DNA from 3 places in the Bradyrhizobium sp. BWC-3-1 genome. Region 1 is predicted to be linked to each of the others. Evidence: predicted binding sites of a transcription regulator. Region 1 holds the regulator's gene; each other region holds the start of a gene.
What was found. Region 1 encodes LexA, which represses DNA repair genes until DNA is damaged. Its sites were predicted from a motif close to TGTTCNNNNTGTGTTCNG; they were not measured.
Positions count from the first base shown of each region.

Region 2: the regulator LexA is predicted to act here: its motif matches at 2,393-2,410, upstream of RX329_RS33725 (PA0069 family radical SAM protein).
Region 3: the regulator LexA is predicted to act here: its motif matches at 4,000-4,017, upstream of RX329_RS30090 (ImuA family protein).

Region 1 is NZ_CP136625.1:4,427,866-4,433,380, reverse strand. It holds gene RX329_RS21490 (alpha-hydroxy acid oxidase) at 1-1, shown strand, start outside; gene RX329_RS21485 (HAD family hydrolase) at 16-642, shown strand; gene RX329_RS21480 (hypothetical protein) at 810-1,001, shown strand; gene glp (gephyrin-like molybdotransferase Glp) at 1,240-2,451, shown strand; gene lexA (transcriptional repressor LexA) at 2,628-3,329, shown strand; gene RX329_RS21465 (hypothetical protein) at 3,824-4,258, shown strand; partial or broken gene RX329_RS21460 (ComEC/Rec2 family competence protein) at 4,397-5,515, opposite strand, start outside.
Region 2 is NZ_CP136625.1:6,989,882-6,995,396, forward strand. It holds partial or broken gene RX329_RS33715 (ribonuclease HII) at 1-650, opposite strand, end outside; gene RX329_RS33720 (VOC family protein) at 728-1,183, opposite strand; gene RX329_RS33725 (PA0069 family radical SAM protein) at 1,208-2,371, opposite strand; gene RX329_RS33730 (phosphoketolase family protein) at 2,583-4,997, shown strand; gene RX329_RS33735 (acetate/propionate family kinase) at 5,006-5,515, shown strand, end outside.
Region 3 is NZ_CP136625.1:6,200,451-6,205,965, forward strand. It holds gene RX329_RS30080 (error-prone DNA polymerase) at 1-1,661, opposite strand, end outside; gene RX329_RS30085 (Y-family DNA polymerase) at 1,658-3,250, opposite strand; gene RX329_RS30090 (ImuA family protein) at 3,147-3,935, opposite strand; gene RX329_RS30095 (putative DNA modification/repair radical SAM protein) at 4,097-5,332, shown strand; gene RX329_RS30100 (UdgX family uracil-DNA binding protein) at 5,332-5,515, shown strand, end outside.

The DNA of each region.
Region 1 (5,515 bases):
AGTGAAAGGACGCAGGTGACATCGCTCTCTCCCGGCAGCGCGGATGCGCTCCTGTTCGATCTCGGCCGCGTCGTGCTCGATATCGATTTCTCCAAGGCGATCGCCTGCTGGGCGGGACATGCCGGCTGCAAGCCCGAAGCCATCGTCGCGCGCTATGTGCGGGACAGCGAAGCCTATCGGTTGCACGAGATGGGGAAGATCAGCGATGAGGACTATTTCGCCTCATTGCGAGCCTCGCTCGGAATCGGCATTTCGGATGCGCAGTTCCTGGAAGGCTGGAACGCGATTTTCGCCGGCGAAATGCCTGACATCGCCGAGCTGCTGCCGCGCGCAGCGAAACAGATGCCGCTCTATGCTTTCTCCAACACCAACCGGCCGCACGTGGACCATTTCTCGAGGGAATATGCCGACCTCCTCGGCCATTTCCGCGAGCTGTATTTGTCGTCCAGCATCGGCCTGCGCAAACCGGATGCGGAGGCCTTCGACCACGTCGTTGCGGCGATCGGCGTGCCCGCCGGGCGCATCGTGTTCTTCGACGATCTTGCCGAAAACATCGAGGGAGCACGCGCGCGCGGCTTGACGGCGGTGCATGTGACCTCGCCGCGTGACGTCGGGAACGCATTGAAGGCATTGGGCATTTGACGACGGTCCGTTGTCGCGAAACCCACGACGGCACGGCCCGAGGGACCAATTTTGAAAAATTGAGGAACCGGATCACTTTGTACATTTTTATACAGAGTTCCGGGAACGGAATACCGCCTTCCGGACTCTTAGAGTCCGTTGGGACTTCTACGGACGGATGCATCATCGTGCTGGGCAAAACCTACCTCACCAAGCAGGCCTCTCTTCTTCTTGAATTCGCGAGGACAACTTCAGATTCGGACCTTTCCGCCAAGCTTGTGAGCAAGGCCGCCGACCTGAAATCCCAAGCCGACCCGCTGCCCGACAAGGATCAGGGATCCAAGGCGCCCGACGTAACTCCCGGGCAGGCAGGGAGCTGATCGATTCAGGCCATGGCGCGTTCTCGCCTTGCCATGATTTTCGTCGCTTCCATGACCACTCTCCTGCCGATCTGTGACCTCCTTCGGATCATGCCGCGACGCGCTTGATCCTGCCTTCCGGAACAATGTGAAGGGGCGGGATGACTGTGCCTGCTCAGCCGCTTTTGCCTCTGCGCCTGCGCTCGGCTAGAAGACGTGCGGAACATTCGCCCGAACGTGCCGAGCAGGAGTTTTCGCCGTGGCCTTGATGCCGGTTTCTGACGCGCTTGCCGCGGTGCTGGCGGGTGCAGAGCCGCTGCCGGAAGAAATGATTTCCCTCGACGAGGCCTACCATCGCGTGCTCGCGCGTGACGTCGTGGCGCGGCGCACGCAGCCGCCGCAGGCGATGTCGGCGATGGACGGCTACGCGGTGCGCGCGGCCGATGCCGCGACGATCGATTCGGAGCTCACCGTCATCGGCGAAGTCGCAGCGGGCCGACCGTTCGAGGGGACGGTCGGAGCCGGCGAGGCCGTGCGGATCTTCACCGGCGGCGTCGTTCCCTTTGGCGCGGACGCCGTCGTGATCCAGGAGGACACGATCGCCGCCGGCAAGCGGATCACGATCAAGGAAGCCGCAATCGCCGGCCGGCACATCCGCCCCGCCGGCGTTGATTTCCGCGAGGGCGACGTGCTCCTGCGCAAGGGAAGCCGTTTGACCGAGCGAGACCTCGCGCTCGCCGCCGGGATGAATCATCCGCACCTTGCCGTTGTCAGGCGTCCGAAGGTCGCGATTCTCGCCACCGGCGACGAGCTGGTGATGCCGGGCACCACGCCCGGCCACGGCCAGATCGTCTATTCCAACGGCTACGCCCTGCACGCGCTCGCCCGCAGCGAGGGCGCCGAGACCATCGACCTCGGTATTGCCGCCGACACGCTCGAGGCCACCACCGCCGGCATCCGCCGCGCCCGCGAGAGCGGCGCCGACGTCCTGATCACGACCGGCGGCGCATCGGTCGGCGACCACGATCTGGTCCAGCAGGCACTGCGGGACGAAGGCATCGCGATGGCGTTCTGGAAGATCGCGATGCGGCCAGGCAAGCCGATGATGCACGGGCGACTCGGCGCAATGGGTGTGATCGGCCTGCCGGGCAATCCCGTATCGTCCTACGTGTGCGCTTTCCTGTTCATGGTGCCGCTGATTCGCGCCCTGTCGGGCCGTTCAGTGATTCACCATCGCCGTGAACGCGCCGTGCTCGGCCGCGACGTCGGCGCCAACGACCAGCGCGAGGACTATCTGCGCGCGCATCTTGAGGAGCGTGACGATGGCACACGCGTCGTTGTTCCCGTCAATCATCAGGACTCTTCGCTGCTTGCGAATCTCGCTGCAGCACAGGTACTTCTCGTCCGCGCACCATTCGCGCCGAAGGCCGAAGCCGGCACGGCTTGCGAAGTGTTGCGGCTCCCCGTCTGAGCGCCCCCGCAACGCGCGTTCCGCGCACTTTGCTCTGTTCACGGTAAATTAAGCAGTTGCGGAACATGTATCGAACATATAGTGTCTGTTCATGATTTGTTTCGAGCATGCAGCGGCTTATGGCCGAATTCAGCGTCTCGGAATCGGACGACATCAACCGGGGGACTTTGGTCGAGATGTTAACGCGCAAACAATACGAGCTTCTGCGGTTCATCAGTGAACGTCTGAAGGAAAGCGGCGTGCCGCCCTCCTTCGACGAGATGAAGGATGCGCTCGATCTGCGCTCGAAGTCGGGCATCCATCGCCTGATCACGGCGCTCGAGGAGCGTGGCTTCATCCGACGCCTGCCCAACCGCGCCCGTGCGATTGAAGTCATCAAGCTGCCGGAGCTCCAGGCAGCCGCTGGCAGCCGCCGCGGCTTCACGCCGAGCGTCATCGAGGGCAATCTCGGCAAGGTGCGTGCGAGCGCGAGCCTGCCCGCTGACGAGGGCGAACGTCCCGTCGCGGTGCCGGTGATGGGCCGCATCGCGGCCGGCACGCCGATCGAGGCGTTGCAGACCCGCAGCCATACTATCAGCGTACCGCCTGACATGCTCGGCTCGGGCGAGCATTACGCGCTGGAAGTGCGCGGCGACTCGATGGTCGAAGCCGGCATTCTCGACGGCGACATGGCCCTGATCCAGCGCAACGAGAGCGCCGATACCGGCGACATCGTGGTGGCGCTGATCGACGACGAGGAAGCGACGCTGAAGCGCTTCCGCCGTCGCGGCGCCTCGATCGCGCTCGAGCCCGCCAACGCGGCCTATGAGGTCCGCATCCTGCCGCCCAACCGGGTGAAGATTCAGGGCAAGCTGATCGGGCTTTACCGGAAGTACTGATACCGGGAGTCCTTTCTATCGGCAGTACTTCATATCGGAAGCACTTCATGCCGGAGGTGCTTGGCGCCTCGCGCGCTTCCGATCGGCATCGCCGGTCAGAGATTGGAGCGGATCATCGTCCGCTCCGGCTGGATAGCCTTTCTGGTTCTGCACAGACTATCCGGCCCCTCCTCCAACGCTGGCTCCTCGCCACGCCGACGAAGCAGCACCGCTTCAAGCAGCACCGCTTCGCGGCTCGGTTGTTCGAGGAAACAGCGACCAGCGGTCAAGTTCGGCCGTTGCAGCCAAGTTGGCAATGTTCGCGTACGCGCCTCCCGAATGCATCGCGGCGAGCTTTGTTCCTATTGAATTCGGGAAAGATAATGTGATCGCGGCTTGCGGAAGCCAGCCGCAGATTTGCCCACAACCAAGCACAGCGTTCGTGCTTCCACTCTGATAGAGGCCTGCGCCTCGATAAGAGACGCGGGTTGCTATCCCAGCATGAGGAGCACCCGATGTGTGACTACAGCCTACATGCCGTCGCGTCGCGCCCCGCCGAAGTCGGCGAGACGATCGTCACGACAAGCTTCCGCGGCACCTCGACGCGCGGCTTCGCCTCTGCAGCCGATCCGTCCGTCGCCGTCTGCCTGCTGCCGGGGACGGAGCTCGCCTTCGCCGACGACGTCCGCTACGACAATCGCTGGATCTGGACGCGCACCATCAATTCCCGCGTCGGCAAGTTCGGCAAGATCGATCCGCACGTTCCCGACCGCCATCATGATGCGATCGAATTCCCCGACGGCAAATACGTGCTGGTGACGCAGCTCGTCGAAGGCCAGCGCGCGACGGTGCTGCAACTGCCGGTGACTCAGTCGGTCACCGAGCGCGAGCACAAGGCGCAGATCACCGCCGACAGGCAGCCGACCGTCACGCACCTGCCGATCGGCTGACAGAGCCGCCCTCCGGCTACGAGGTCGGAGGTCAGGATTGAATCGCCATCGCCGGCCGTGGCCGGCGAGATGGTGTGGTTTGCGCCCCGCGAATCCGAACGGACGCACCGAACCACTGCGTTGCTCCGCACCATCAGATCAATCGTCGGCTTGCAGGTCGGTGTCCGCCGGCGTTGCGTCCTTGATGCGAGGCGCGGTCGACTTTGGCGCGAGGCTGCCGTCGAAATCACCCTCGCCGGCGCCGGCCGGCAACCAGGGGCGGCTCGTGCCTCTCGCCCTCACTGCCTGAACCACAAAACCGTCACCACGCTGCGTCAGCGCCAGCGCGCTCTGGCTGGCGAGCCGCTGCCGATCGACCACCATCGCCGCGCAATCGGGCGGCGCGGGACGAGTCGTCACCACCAGGGCGGCCCGACTGCAATCGTCTGCGAGAGCGTCGACGCGCAGTGCCAGCGCGACCAGCCTCCCGTCGGCCAGTGGCGTCACGCAGCCGGATTCGTCGCAGGACACGCCATCGGCAAGCGAGGCTCTGCCCGCCTCGCGCGGATCGGCGTCGGCAGCGAGCCATTCCTTGAGCAGAAAGCCGTCCTTGTTCGTCCTGATCAGGTGCAGATATCCGTCCCTGCCCCGCACCGCGACGCTCGCGCCATCCCCGGCAATCAGGATGTCGGGCTGCCGCGCCGACAGTCCCCAGAGGATCGCTGCCAGCAGCACCAGGGCGCCGGACCAGCGCAGCGGCGTGCGCAACAAGCCGAGCACAATGATTCCCAGGCTCGCCGCGATCAGCGGCGCGATCCCGAACGCCGGGATGCGGCCCACCGCGCCCGGCAAGGCCGCGACCCAGCGCGAGACCGCGACCATCCACTCGATGCCAATCCCCATCAGCCACCAGAACACGCTGTCCAGCCCGAACGGCGCAGCAAGCAGCCCCAACAGCCCCGCCGGCATCACCAGCGCAGAGACCACGGGCATCGCGCCGAGATTGGCGAGCACGCCGAACGGCGTGACACGGTGGAAATGAAAGGCGGCATAGGGCGTGGTCGCAAGTCCCGCAATCAGCGAAGCCATGAACAGCATCGCAATCTCGCGCCCACCCCACATCGCAATGCGCGCAGTCGCCGAATTGTCCGGCGAGGCAAACAAATTGGGCATGCCGATTTGCACCAGTGCGACCAAGCCGAGCGTTGCCGCAAACGACATCTGAAAACTCGGATGCACCAGCGCTTCCGGCGCGACCGCCAGCACGATCAGCGCAGC
Region 2 (5,515 bases), 2.6 Mb from region 1:
TCCTGCGCCGGCTCGACCGTCCAGGGCATGTGCTTGGCGCGTGCGGCGGCGACGGGGGCGAAGAAGCTGCGGTGGTGGACGGTGGGACCGAGGCGGTTGAGCGCGTCGAGGTGCTCGGGCACGGCGTAGCCCTTATGCTGCTCGAAACCGTAGCCGGGACAGTCCTGCGCCAACGCGCACATCAGGCGGTCCCGCGTTACCTTGGCGATGATCGAGGCCGCTGCGATCGACAGGACGATGCCGTCGCCGCCGATCACGGCTTCGCAATCGCATTCCGTGTCGAGCCGGTCGCGGCCGTCGACGAAGACGTGCCGCGGCTGCTGGGGGCAGCGCCACCACGGCGCGCTTCAGCGCCCACAGCGAGGCGCGCAGGATGTTGTCGCGGTCGATGCGGGAGCGCGAGGCGACGGCCACAGTGGCCCGCGGCCCGCCTCATCGCAGCCCGCTACCGGCCAGACGCCACGCTTGATCAGCGCGCGCTCACGGCGGAAGCTTGGGGCGACGATGATGGCGCTCTTTGTGCCGGCCAGCGCCTTGGCGATTTTTTTGGGCGCAGCTTTCTTGTTCTCAGGCGCAGCCTTCTCGCTCTTAGGCGCAGCCTTTGTGGGCGCGCCTTTGGCCGGCTTCTTGGCGGATTGATCCCGAATCATGGCCGGGATCGTGCGCAAGCGGCATGGCCTGCGCAATCGGGAACCTCGAACAATTCCCGTTATTCAAGCCAGCCGCCCTATTCCGCCAGATGCACCCGCCGGTCCTCGCCGACGTCGATGCCGGGCGCGACCACGACTTCCCAGGGATGGCCGTCAGGATCGGCGAAATAGCCGGAATAGCCGCGGTAGTCGGTCTCATGTGCTGCCTTCAGCAGCGCGGCTCCCTTGCCGACGGCGAAGGCCAGCACCGCATCCACCTCCTCACGCGCGCGGCAATTCCAGGCGAGCGTCATGCCGCGGAACGTCGATGGCCTCGGATGATCAGGCAATTTGGCGTCGACCGCGAGTTGATCCCAGGGAAACAACGCGAGCACCGGACCGCCGGTGTCATAGAACGCAACGGTCTCGCCGGTTACCTTGAGCCGGCGCGAGAAACCGAGCGCGTCGTAAAAGGCAATGCTGGCGCGGATGTCGTTCACGCCCAGCGTGATGACGGTCAGCCGCGGGATAGGAGCTGGCGGTTCCTTACTCATACGACGCCTCTCTCACTTCGTCCCTCAGAACAGGCTGAGCTGATCGCCGTTCCGCTTCGGCTTGGCAAAATGATCCGTCGTCAGCTTGGCGCGCCGTTTGTTCAGCCCGAGCCTGTCGCAAGCGATCTCGAAGCGGCGGCCGATGGTCCAGGCCATCGGGCCGGTGCCCTTCATGCGCTCGCCCCATTTCGCATCGTAGTCACGGCCGCCGCGCATGTCGCGGATCAGCGTGAAGACGTGGCGATACCGGTCCGGATAGTTCGCCATCAGCCATTCCCGAAAGAGATCGCGCACCTCGAGCGGCAACCGCAGCAACACGTAGGAGGCCTCCTTGACGCCGGCATGGGCGGCGGCATCCAGGATGCGCTCGATCTCGGAATCGTTCAGCGCGGGGATCACGGGCGCGACCATGACGGTGGTCGGAATGCCAGCCTCGGAAAGCTGCTTCAGTGCCTCCAGCCGCTTCGGCGGCGTGGACGCCCGCGGCTCCATGGTGCGCGCTAGTTTCGGATCGAGCGAGGTCACGGAGATCCCGACCTTGGCGAGGTTGCGTTTGGCCATTCGCGCGAGAATGTCGATGTCGCGCACGACCAGCGCCGACTTGGTGACGATCCCGACGGGATGGCCGGCGCGCTCCAGCACCTCCAGAATGCCGCGCATGATTTTGCGCTCGCGCTCGATCGGCTGATAGGGATCGGTGTTGGTGCCGATCGCGATCATCCGCGGCTCGTAGCCCGGCGCCGCAAGCTCCTTCTCGAGCAACGCCGGCGCCTCGGGCTTCACGAACAGCTTCGACTCGAAGTCGAGCCCCGGCGACAGGCCAAGATAGGCATGCGTCGGCCGCGCGAAGCAATAGACGCAGCCGTGCTCGCAACCGCGGTAGGGATTGATCGAGCGATCGAAGCCGATATCGGGAGATTCGTTGCGGGTGATCACCTTGCGCGAGGTGTCGATCCCGACCGTGGTCTTGAACGGGGGCAGTTCTTCAAGGCTCTGCCAGCCATCGTCGAATGCGACGCGCGCCTCGGCCTCAAACCGGCCGCTGGCGTTGGACTGCGCGCCCCGGCCTCGCCTGCGCTGGCGGTCGATGGCGACCGCCAGCTCAGGGAAGTCAGAAGGCGCACCCGCCGGCTCGGAGGGCGCCGTGACCGGCGGGTGCTTGAGAGCATGAGAGGATGCTGGACTCATGAAGCCAAGATAGCATGTCAAAGGAACAAATCAAGAACACAAATAAAAAACGTGAAAACAACCCCATGCACAGTCGAGCTGCCCAAATTTCGGGCGGGGGTTTTTGACTTCACGCAACACCAGCGTGACCACGATTCCGTTTGATCACGGGAGGGATCGATCGTCGCGGAACATGGTTGATGACGATCGTTGGGTGAAGGTCGGCAAGAACATGACAAATCAACAACAATTGGCCGCAGCGAGCAGCAACCTCGATCTGCTCGACCGCTATTGGCGCGCCGCGAACTATCTCTCCGTTGGGCAAATCTATCTCCTCGACAATCCGCTGCTGCGCGAGCCCTTACGGCCCGAGCACATCAAGCCGCGTTTGCTCGGCCATTGGGGCACGACGCCCGGTTTGAACTTCATTTATGCCCATCTCAACCGCGTCATCCGCGCGCTGGACCTGAACGTGATCTATGTCTGCGGTCCCGGGCACGGCGGCCCCGGCATGGTCGCCAACACCTATCTCGAAGGCAGCTACAGCGAGCTCTATCCCGATATCGCGCGCGATACCGAGGGGTTGCGCAAGCTGTTCAGGCAATTCTCCTTCCCCGGCGGCATCCCGAGTCACGCGGCGCCGGAAACGCCGGGCTCGATCCACGAAGGCGGTGAGCTCGGTTACGCGCTGGTGCATGCCTATGGCGCGGCCTTCGACAATCCCGACCTGATCGTCGCCTGTGTCGTCGGTGACGGCGAGGCCGAGACCGGCCCGCTCGCCGCGTCCTGGCACTCCAACAAATTCCTCAATCCTGCGCATGACGGCGCGGTGCTGCCGATCCTGCATCTCAACGGTTACAAGATTGCCAATCCGACCGTGCTCGGCCGGATGCGCGACGACGAGATCCGCGATCTCTTCCGCGGGCTCGGCCACGAGCCGCTGTTCGTCGAGGGCGACGATCCCAAATTGATGCACCGGGCCATGGCAGACGCGCTCGACGTCGCGCTCGTCAGCATCCGGTCGATCCAGCAGCACGCCCGCGACGGCCGCAAGAGCGTCGAACGTCCGCGCTGGCCGATGATCGTGCTGCGCAGCCCGAAGGGCTGGACCGGCCCCAAGGAAGTCGACGGCAAGAAGGTGGAGGGCTTTTGGCGGGCGCATCAGGTGCCCGTCGCGAACTGTCGCGAGAACCCGGCGCATCTGAAGATTCTCGAAGACTGGATGCGCAGCTACGAGCCGGAAAAGCTGTTCGACGCGAACGGCGCGCTCATTGCTGAGCTCCAGGCGCTCGCGCCCGAAGGCAATCGCCGCATGGGCGCCAATCCGCACGCCAATGGCGGCCTTCTGAAGAAGGAGCTGAAGCTGCCGGACTTCCGCAGTTTCGCCGTCGAAGTAGCGCAGCCGGGCGGCGTCGTGGCGGAGGCAACCCGCGAGCTCGGGAAATTCCTGCGCGACGTCATCCGCCTCAACACCGAGGCCCGCAACTTCCGCATCATGGGCCCGGACGAGACTGCGTCGAACCGGCTCGATGCGGTGTTCGAGGCCACCGAACGCGTCTGGATGGAGCCGACAAAACCTTACGACGTGCATCTCGCCCAGGACGGACGCGTGATGGAAGTCCTGAGCGAGCATCTCTGCCAGGGCTGGTTAGAGGGTTACCTGCTCACGGGCCGGCACGGCTTCTTCTCCTGCTACGAGGCGTTCATCCACATCGTGGATTCCATGTTCAACCAGCACGCCAAATGGCTGAAGGTGACCCGGCATCTGCCGTGGCGGCGACCGATCGCCTCGCTCAACTATCTGCTCACCTCGCATGTCTGGCGTCAGGACCACAACGGCTTCAGCCATCAGGATCCCGGTTTCGTCGATCTCGTCGCCAACAAGAAGGCCGACATCGTCCGCATCTACTTCCCGCCGGATGCCAACACGCTGCTGTGGATCGCCGATCACTGCCTGCGCACCTATGACCGCATCAACGTCATCGTCGCCGGCAAGCAGCCGGCGCCGCAATGGCTGTCGATGCAGGAGGCAGCCACGCATTGCGCCGCCGGCATCGGCATCTGGAGCTGGGCCGGCACGGAAGATGCGAATGGCGAGCCCGGTGTCGTGATGGCCTGCGCCGGCGACGTGCCGACACTGGAAACGCTCGCTGCCGTCGACCTGCTGCGCAAGGCGCTGCCCGAGCTGAAGATCCGCGTCGTCAACGTCGTCGACCTCATGACGCTGCAACCCAGGGAGCAGCACCCGCACGGCTTGTCCGACCGCGACTTCGACGGCCTGTTCACGCGCGACAAGCCGGTGATCTTCGCCTATCACGGCTATCCTCATCTGATCCACCGGTTGACCTATAACCGCACCAACCACGCCGGCATGCACGTCCGCGGCTTTGCCGAGGAAGGCACCACGACGACGCCGTTCGACATGGTCGTGCTCAACGAGCTCGACCGCTATCACCTCGCGATCGAGGCGATCGAGCGCGTGCCGGGGCTCGCGACCAGGGCGGCGCAGGTGAAGCAGCAATTCCGCGACAAGCTGATCGAGCATTCGCGCTATGTGCGCGAACACGGCGAGGACATGCCGGAAATCCAGGAATGGGTCTGGCAGAACAGCGCCGGCGGCAACACGCCGGCAGAGGCAGGCGACTGAGGAGAGCCATGTCGAACACGGTTCTCGTTCTCAACTCGGGATCGTCGAGCATCAAATTCGGCCTGTTCGATATCTCGGCGGCCGAGCCCGCCCTGCTCTGCAAGGGCCTGCTTGACGAGCACGAGACGAAGCCGCGGCTCGTCGTGAAGAGTCCCGCGGGCGAAGACCTGTTCGAGAAACGGAGGGAAGCATCGGATGCGGCCAGCGATCATCTGTTCGCCGACGTGCTCGGCTTCATCGAGGATCGTTTCGGCGACCATCGCTTGCGCGCCGTCGGCCATCGCGTCGTCCATGGCGGTCCGGACTATTCCGCTCCGGTCGAGCTGACGGAGGATGTCACCGCAAAGCTGCAAGCGCTGACGCCGCTGGCGCCCCTGCACCAGCCGCGCTGCCTGGCTCCGGTCCGCACTATCACGGCGATCAGGCCCGACCTGACGCAGATCGCCTGCTTCGATACCGCTTTCCACCACGGCATTGCGCCGCCCGCCAGCCGCTTCGCCATTCCGCGACGTTATGAA
Region 3 (5,515 bases), 1.8 Mb from region 1:
AAATCAAAGCATTTGCGGATGCAGGTCAGCATGCCCAGCGCGAGCACGTCGACCTTCATCATGTTGAGCGCGTCGACGTCGTCCTTGTCCCATTCGATGAAGGTGCGATCGTCCATCGCGGCATTGCCGATCGGCACATAGGTGTCGAGCCGGTCCTGCGTGAGCACATAGCCGCCGACATGCTGGGACAGATGACGGGGGAATTCGATCAGCTCGGTCGCGAGCTCGACTGCGAGGTTGATCATTGAATTCTGCGGATCGAGGCCGGCCTGCCTGACCTGCATGTCGTTGAGGCCCTTGCCCCAGCTTCCCCAGACGGTGTCGGCGAGTGCGGCAGTGACGTCCTCGGTCAGGCCCAGCGCCTTGCCGACGTCGCGGATGGCGCTGCGCGGGCGATAATGAATGACGGTGGCGATGATCGCGGCGCGATGGCGGCCGTAACGCCGATAGACATATTGCATCACCTCCTCGCGCCGCGAATGCTCGAAATCGACGTCGATGTCGGGCGGCTCCAGCCGCTCCTTGGAGATGAAGCGCTCGAACAGCAGATCGACCTTGGTCGGGTCGACCGAGGTGATGCCGAGCACGTAGCAGACCGCCGAATTCGCCGCCGATCCCCGCCCCTGGCACAAAATGTTCTGGCTGCGGGCGTAATGCACGATGTCGTGCACGGTGAGGAAGTAATGCGCGTATTTCAGATCGGCGATCAGTGCGAGTTCTTTCTTCAGGGTGGCGCGCAGCTTGTCGTCGATCTTGCCGCCAAAATATTTGTCGACACCCGCCCAGGTCAGATCCTCCAGATGCCCCTGCGCGGTCTTTCCCGGCGGCACCGGCTCATCCGGATACTGGTATTTGAGCTGACCGAGCGAGAAGGTGATCTTGTCCGCAAAGCGCATGGTCTCCGCGACAGCTTCGGGGAAATCGCGGAACAGCCGCGCCATCTCCCTGGGCGTCTTCAGAAATCGCTCGGCATTGGCTTCCAGCTTCCGGCCGACCGCCTCGATCGTGGTTTTCTCCCGGATGCAGGTCAGCACGTCCTGGAGGGGACGGCGCGCGGAGTGGTGATAGAGCACCTCGTTGGTCGCAAGCAGCGGCACTTTTGCTTTTGCGGCGAGATCATCGAGCTGCGCGAGGCGACGGCGATCGTCGCCGCGATAGACCAGACTCGCCGCCAGCCACACGCCCTCGGCGCGACTTGCCTTCAGCTTGGCGAGGATGTCCTGCGCTTGCGCCGCATCGAAGCGATGCGGCAGCGTCAGGATCAGGAGCTGGCCTTCGGAAAACGCAAGGAGATCGGCGAAGGTGAGATGGCATTTGCCCTTCGCGATCCGCGTGATGTCGTCGCCGCGCTTGCCCCGGGTGAGAAGCTGGCACAGCCGGCCATAGGCGGCGCGGTCACACGGATAGACCAGGATATCCGGCGTGCCATCGATGAAGACGATGCGCGTGCCGATCAAAAGCTTCGGCTTGTACAGCACCTTGTCATTGTCGAGCTCCTTGTAGGCGCGCACTACGCCAGCGAGCGTGTTGTGGTCGGCGATGCCGATCACGGGAATGCTGAGGATGCTGGCCTGGTGCACATAGGCACGCGGGTCCGAACCGCCGCGCAGGAAGGAGAAATTCGTGGTGATGCCGATCTCGGCATAAGAAGGTATGTTCATGCGAAGAGACCGTGCACATACCAACCGGGAGGAACGGGCTTGCCGTCGCCGTCGAAGCACTCCCCCTCGTAAAGACCGTCGCGAAAGATCCAGAAGCGCAAGCCTTCGGCATCTTCGATACGGAAATAATCCCGCGTCAGTTGCTTGCCGTCCTGCCGCCACCATTCCATGGCGATGCGCTCGGGGCCCTCCACCCGCACCACCGCATGCTGCGCGCGGCGCCAGGTGAATTGATGCGGCGGCCCGTCGGGCACGGTCGCGAACGGCACATTGATCGGCTCAGGCTTGTCGAACAACCGCAACGGACGCAGCGGCGGCTCACCCTCGGTGCGCGCGGGCCATTCGGCCTGCATGGCCACGGCGAGATGATGCTGGGCAGGCGCCGCCAGCACCGCACATTCAGGGATATGGGTATCCTCAGGCAGGTGCACGACGACGCGCTTTCCGCCGATGCGCGCGGCGATGCGGTCGATCAGCGCGGCAAGCTCGTCATTGTCGTGGACATGGGCGTCGAGATCGCGCTGCTCCTGCACCACGATCTCGGTGCGGCTTGCCGACAGCCGCACCATGTCGAAGCCGAAGCCGGGATCGAGGGGATCGGCGAGTGCATCGAGACGCTCGCGGAACAGCCGGTCGACGACCGCGCTCCGCGTCACGGGACGTCCGGTTTCGACCATGATGGCGCGCACCGCGCCGTCGGTACGGAAGAATGTGGCTTCTAACCGTCGCGCGCCCTTGCCCTGCTTCTCCATCGACGCGATCAACGTATCCGCCAGGCGCGACAGCGTCATCGCGATCATGGTGTCGGTCGCGATCGGCTCGGCAAAGCGTTTCTCCACGATGTAATCAGGCGGCGGCTTTCGTGGATTGATCGGCGCATCGCCCTGCCCCAGCGCATGCGCGAGCAGCGTGGAGAACCGCGCACCGAACCGCGCCGTGATTTCGCTCGGCGTGCGCGAGGCGACATCGCCGATGGTCTTCAGGCCGGCGCGTCGCAGACCGGTGGTAATGGCCTCACCCGCGCCAAGTGCGGACACCGGAAACCGACTGATTGCCGCCGCCTCCTCGCCATCGGCAACGATGGTCCCTGAAGATTGCCGCGTCAGCGTGCGCGCGCAGACCGAGGTGCCGGCGATCGCCGCGCTGACGGCAAAGCCCTGGCGGTCGAGGGCGCGGACAAGGGTTTGCAACAGCGCAGCCTCGCCGCCGAACAGATGCGCGCAGCCGGTGATGTCGAGGAACAGCCCGTGCGGCGGATCGAGCGCCACCAGCGGCGTGAAGCGGTCGCACCAGTCGGCGATGTCGCCGATCGTCTTCGCATCGGCCATGGCATCGGCGTCGAACACCTTGAGATTTGGACACATCGCCCGGGCATTGGCCAAAGGCTGGCCGATATGCAGACCGAGGCGCTCGGCCGCCTCGTCCAGCGCATGGATCACCAGCGCGTTGCTATCCTTGGCAACGACGATGCTAGGCGCATTATTTTTATGCAGTCCGACGTTGCCGAAGAACCGCTGGATCCGATCGATGGGCAGGCGCGGTAGCCACAGGCTGAGGATACGCCGACGATTCAGAGAACTGGCACTCATCACATTTCCATTCCATGATCCACCGGCCACACGGACCGTGACGATTGCGCAGGAGCTCGGCATCGAAGCGCGGCGCCCCCCAGGCGCTCCACATCGCGCCCGGCGGCGAATGCGCCGCGCGCAGCATCCATCTGGTCTCGGCGGTCGAGGGTAAAGGTTGCGCGGCCATCCGCAGCAACAGGCCGGTGACACCGGAAGATTGCGCAGCCAGCGTCAGCTTGCGGCTCGCCACGAGATCGAACTGCCTCGTCTCACCCCAGAGCTCGAGCACGACGGCGCCCAGCGCGTCGCAGGCGAGCGCATCGGCCGACGTGCGCAACGCACTCTCCACGTCGGCGGCGCGCACCATCACCATACGGCGCGGATCGAGACCGATCTCGGTGAGCCCGCTCATCGACAGCGCACCGGTTTCAATTTCTGAAAAATCCTGCCGCACCCACAGCAGCGGTTTGCGTGCCGTCATGCGCCCCGCAAGTCCGGTGACAAAGCCGGTCGCGGCCGCGCCCTGACGTCCTTCGCAAAATACCTCGTGGATTGCCGCGCGTGCGAGCCCGCCCTTTAGCGCGCTGTCGGCCTCGCGATGGCCGAGCGCGACACGGTCGCGATGATGCACGACCTCCGCCGTCTCGATGCGCTCGATCTGGCCGCGCAAGGCTGCAAGCGCGCTTGTTCGTGCGCCGCTCATATACGCCGCTCCTCAGGAGTGATTGCCGGTGGCTCTCAAAAAGAGAACCAGCGGCTAGCTCATTTGTTCATGATATGTTCTAATATAAAGCTAACGACGCCCCAGGAGTCAATCGAATTGGCGGGCCTTGGGATTCATGAGCTGAATCAAAGGGATCCAATATGGACGTGCAACGCAAGCTGGAAATCCTGGCCGACGCCGCCAAGTACGACGCGTCCTGCGCCTCCAGCGGCACCGAGAGGCGGGATTCCAGCGACGGCAAGGGCATGGGATCGACCGCGCCCGGCATGGGCATTTGCCATTCCTACGCGCCGGACGGTCGCTGTATCTCGCTGCTCAAGGTGCTGCTGACCAACGCCTGCAATTACGACTGCCTCTATTGCGTCAACCGGGCCTCTTCCAACGTGCCACGCGCCCGCTTCACCATCGACGAAGTCGTCAAGCTGACGCTCGACTTCTACCGGCGCAATTACATCGAAGGACTGTTTCTCTCCTCCGGCATCATCCGCAACCCCGACTACACCATGGAGCAGGTGGTAAGCGTCGCGCGCAAACTGCGCGAGGAGCATCACTTCCGTGGCTACATCCATCTCAAAACAATCCCCGAGGCCGACGATGCATTGATCTCCGAGGCCGGCAAATATGCCGACCGTCTCTCCATCAACATCGAGATGCCGCAGGAGACGAGCCTGCAGCAATTCGCGCCCGAGAAGGACGTGCGCGCGATCCGCCGCACAATGGGCCGACTGCGGCTGAAGCTGGACGAGGCCGAGGAAAGCCGTAGCGCGAAGACGAAAGCCAAGCCGCAGCGCTTCGCACCGGCCGGCCAAAGCACGCAGATGATCGTCGGCGCCGACGCGGCCTCCGACCACACTATCCTCCACACCAGCGCCAATCTCTACAGTTCATACAGGCTGAGGCGCGTCTATTATTCCGCGTTCAGCCCGATCCCCGATGCCAGCCGCGCGCTGCCTCTGCGCGCGCCGCCCTTGCTGCGCGAGCACCGACTCTACCAGGCCGACTGGCTGATGCGGTTCTACGGCTTCGACGTCGGCGAGATCGTCGACGACAGTGCGATGCTGCCGCTCGACATCGATCCAAAACTCGCCTGGGCGCTGCGCCACCGCGACCGCTTCCCGCTCGACGTCAACCGGGCCAGCCGCGAGGAATTGTTGCGCGTGCCGGGCTTCGGCACCAAGGCGGTCGAGCGCATCATCGCGGCGCGCCGCACGACCACCATCCGCGTCGCCGATCTCGCGCGGCTGCATGTGCCCCGGAACAAAGCGCTGCCGTTCATCGTGCTGAGCGATCACCGGCCCGCGCCGCACCGCCTCGACGAGGCACGGCTGATCGAACGGTTCAAGCCGAAGGCCACACAACTGGGATTTGGCTTCTGATGCAGTACATCACCCTCGAGAACGAAACCGATTTCGACGGCTGGCGCAAAGCCGCGCGTAGCCTCGTGCTTCACCAAATGAAACCGGTCGATGTCACCTGGACCGTGCAGGGCGGCGAAGCGGAGCTGTTCGCGCCACCCTCGCCGTCTCCGCTGCCGGCCGGTGGCGATAGCACCTTCAACG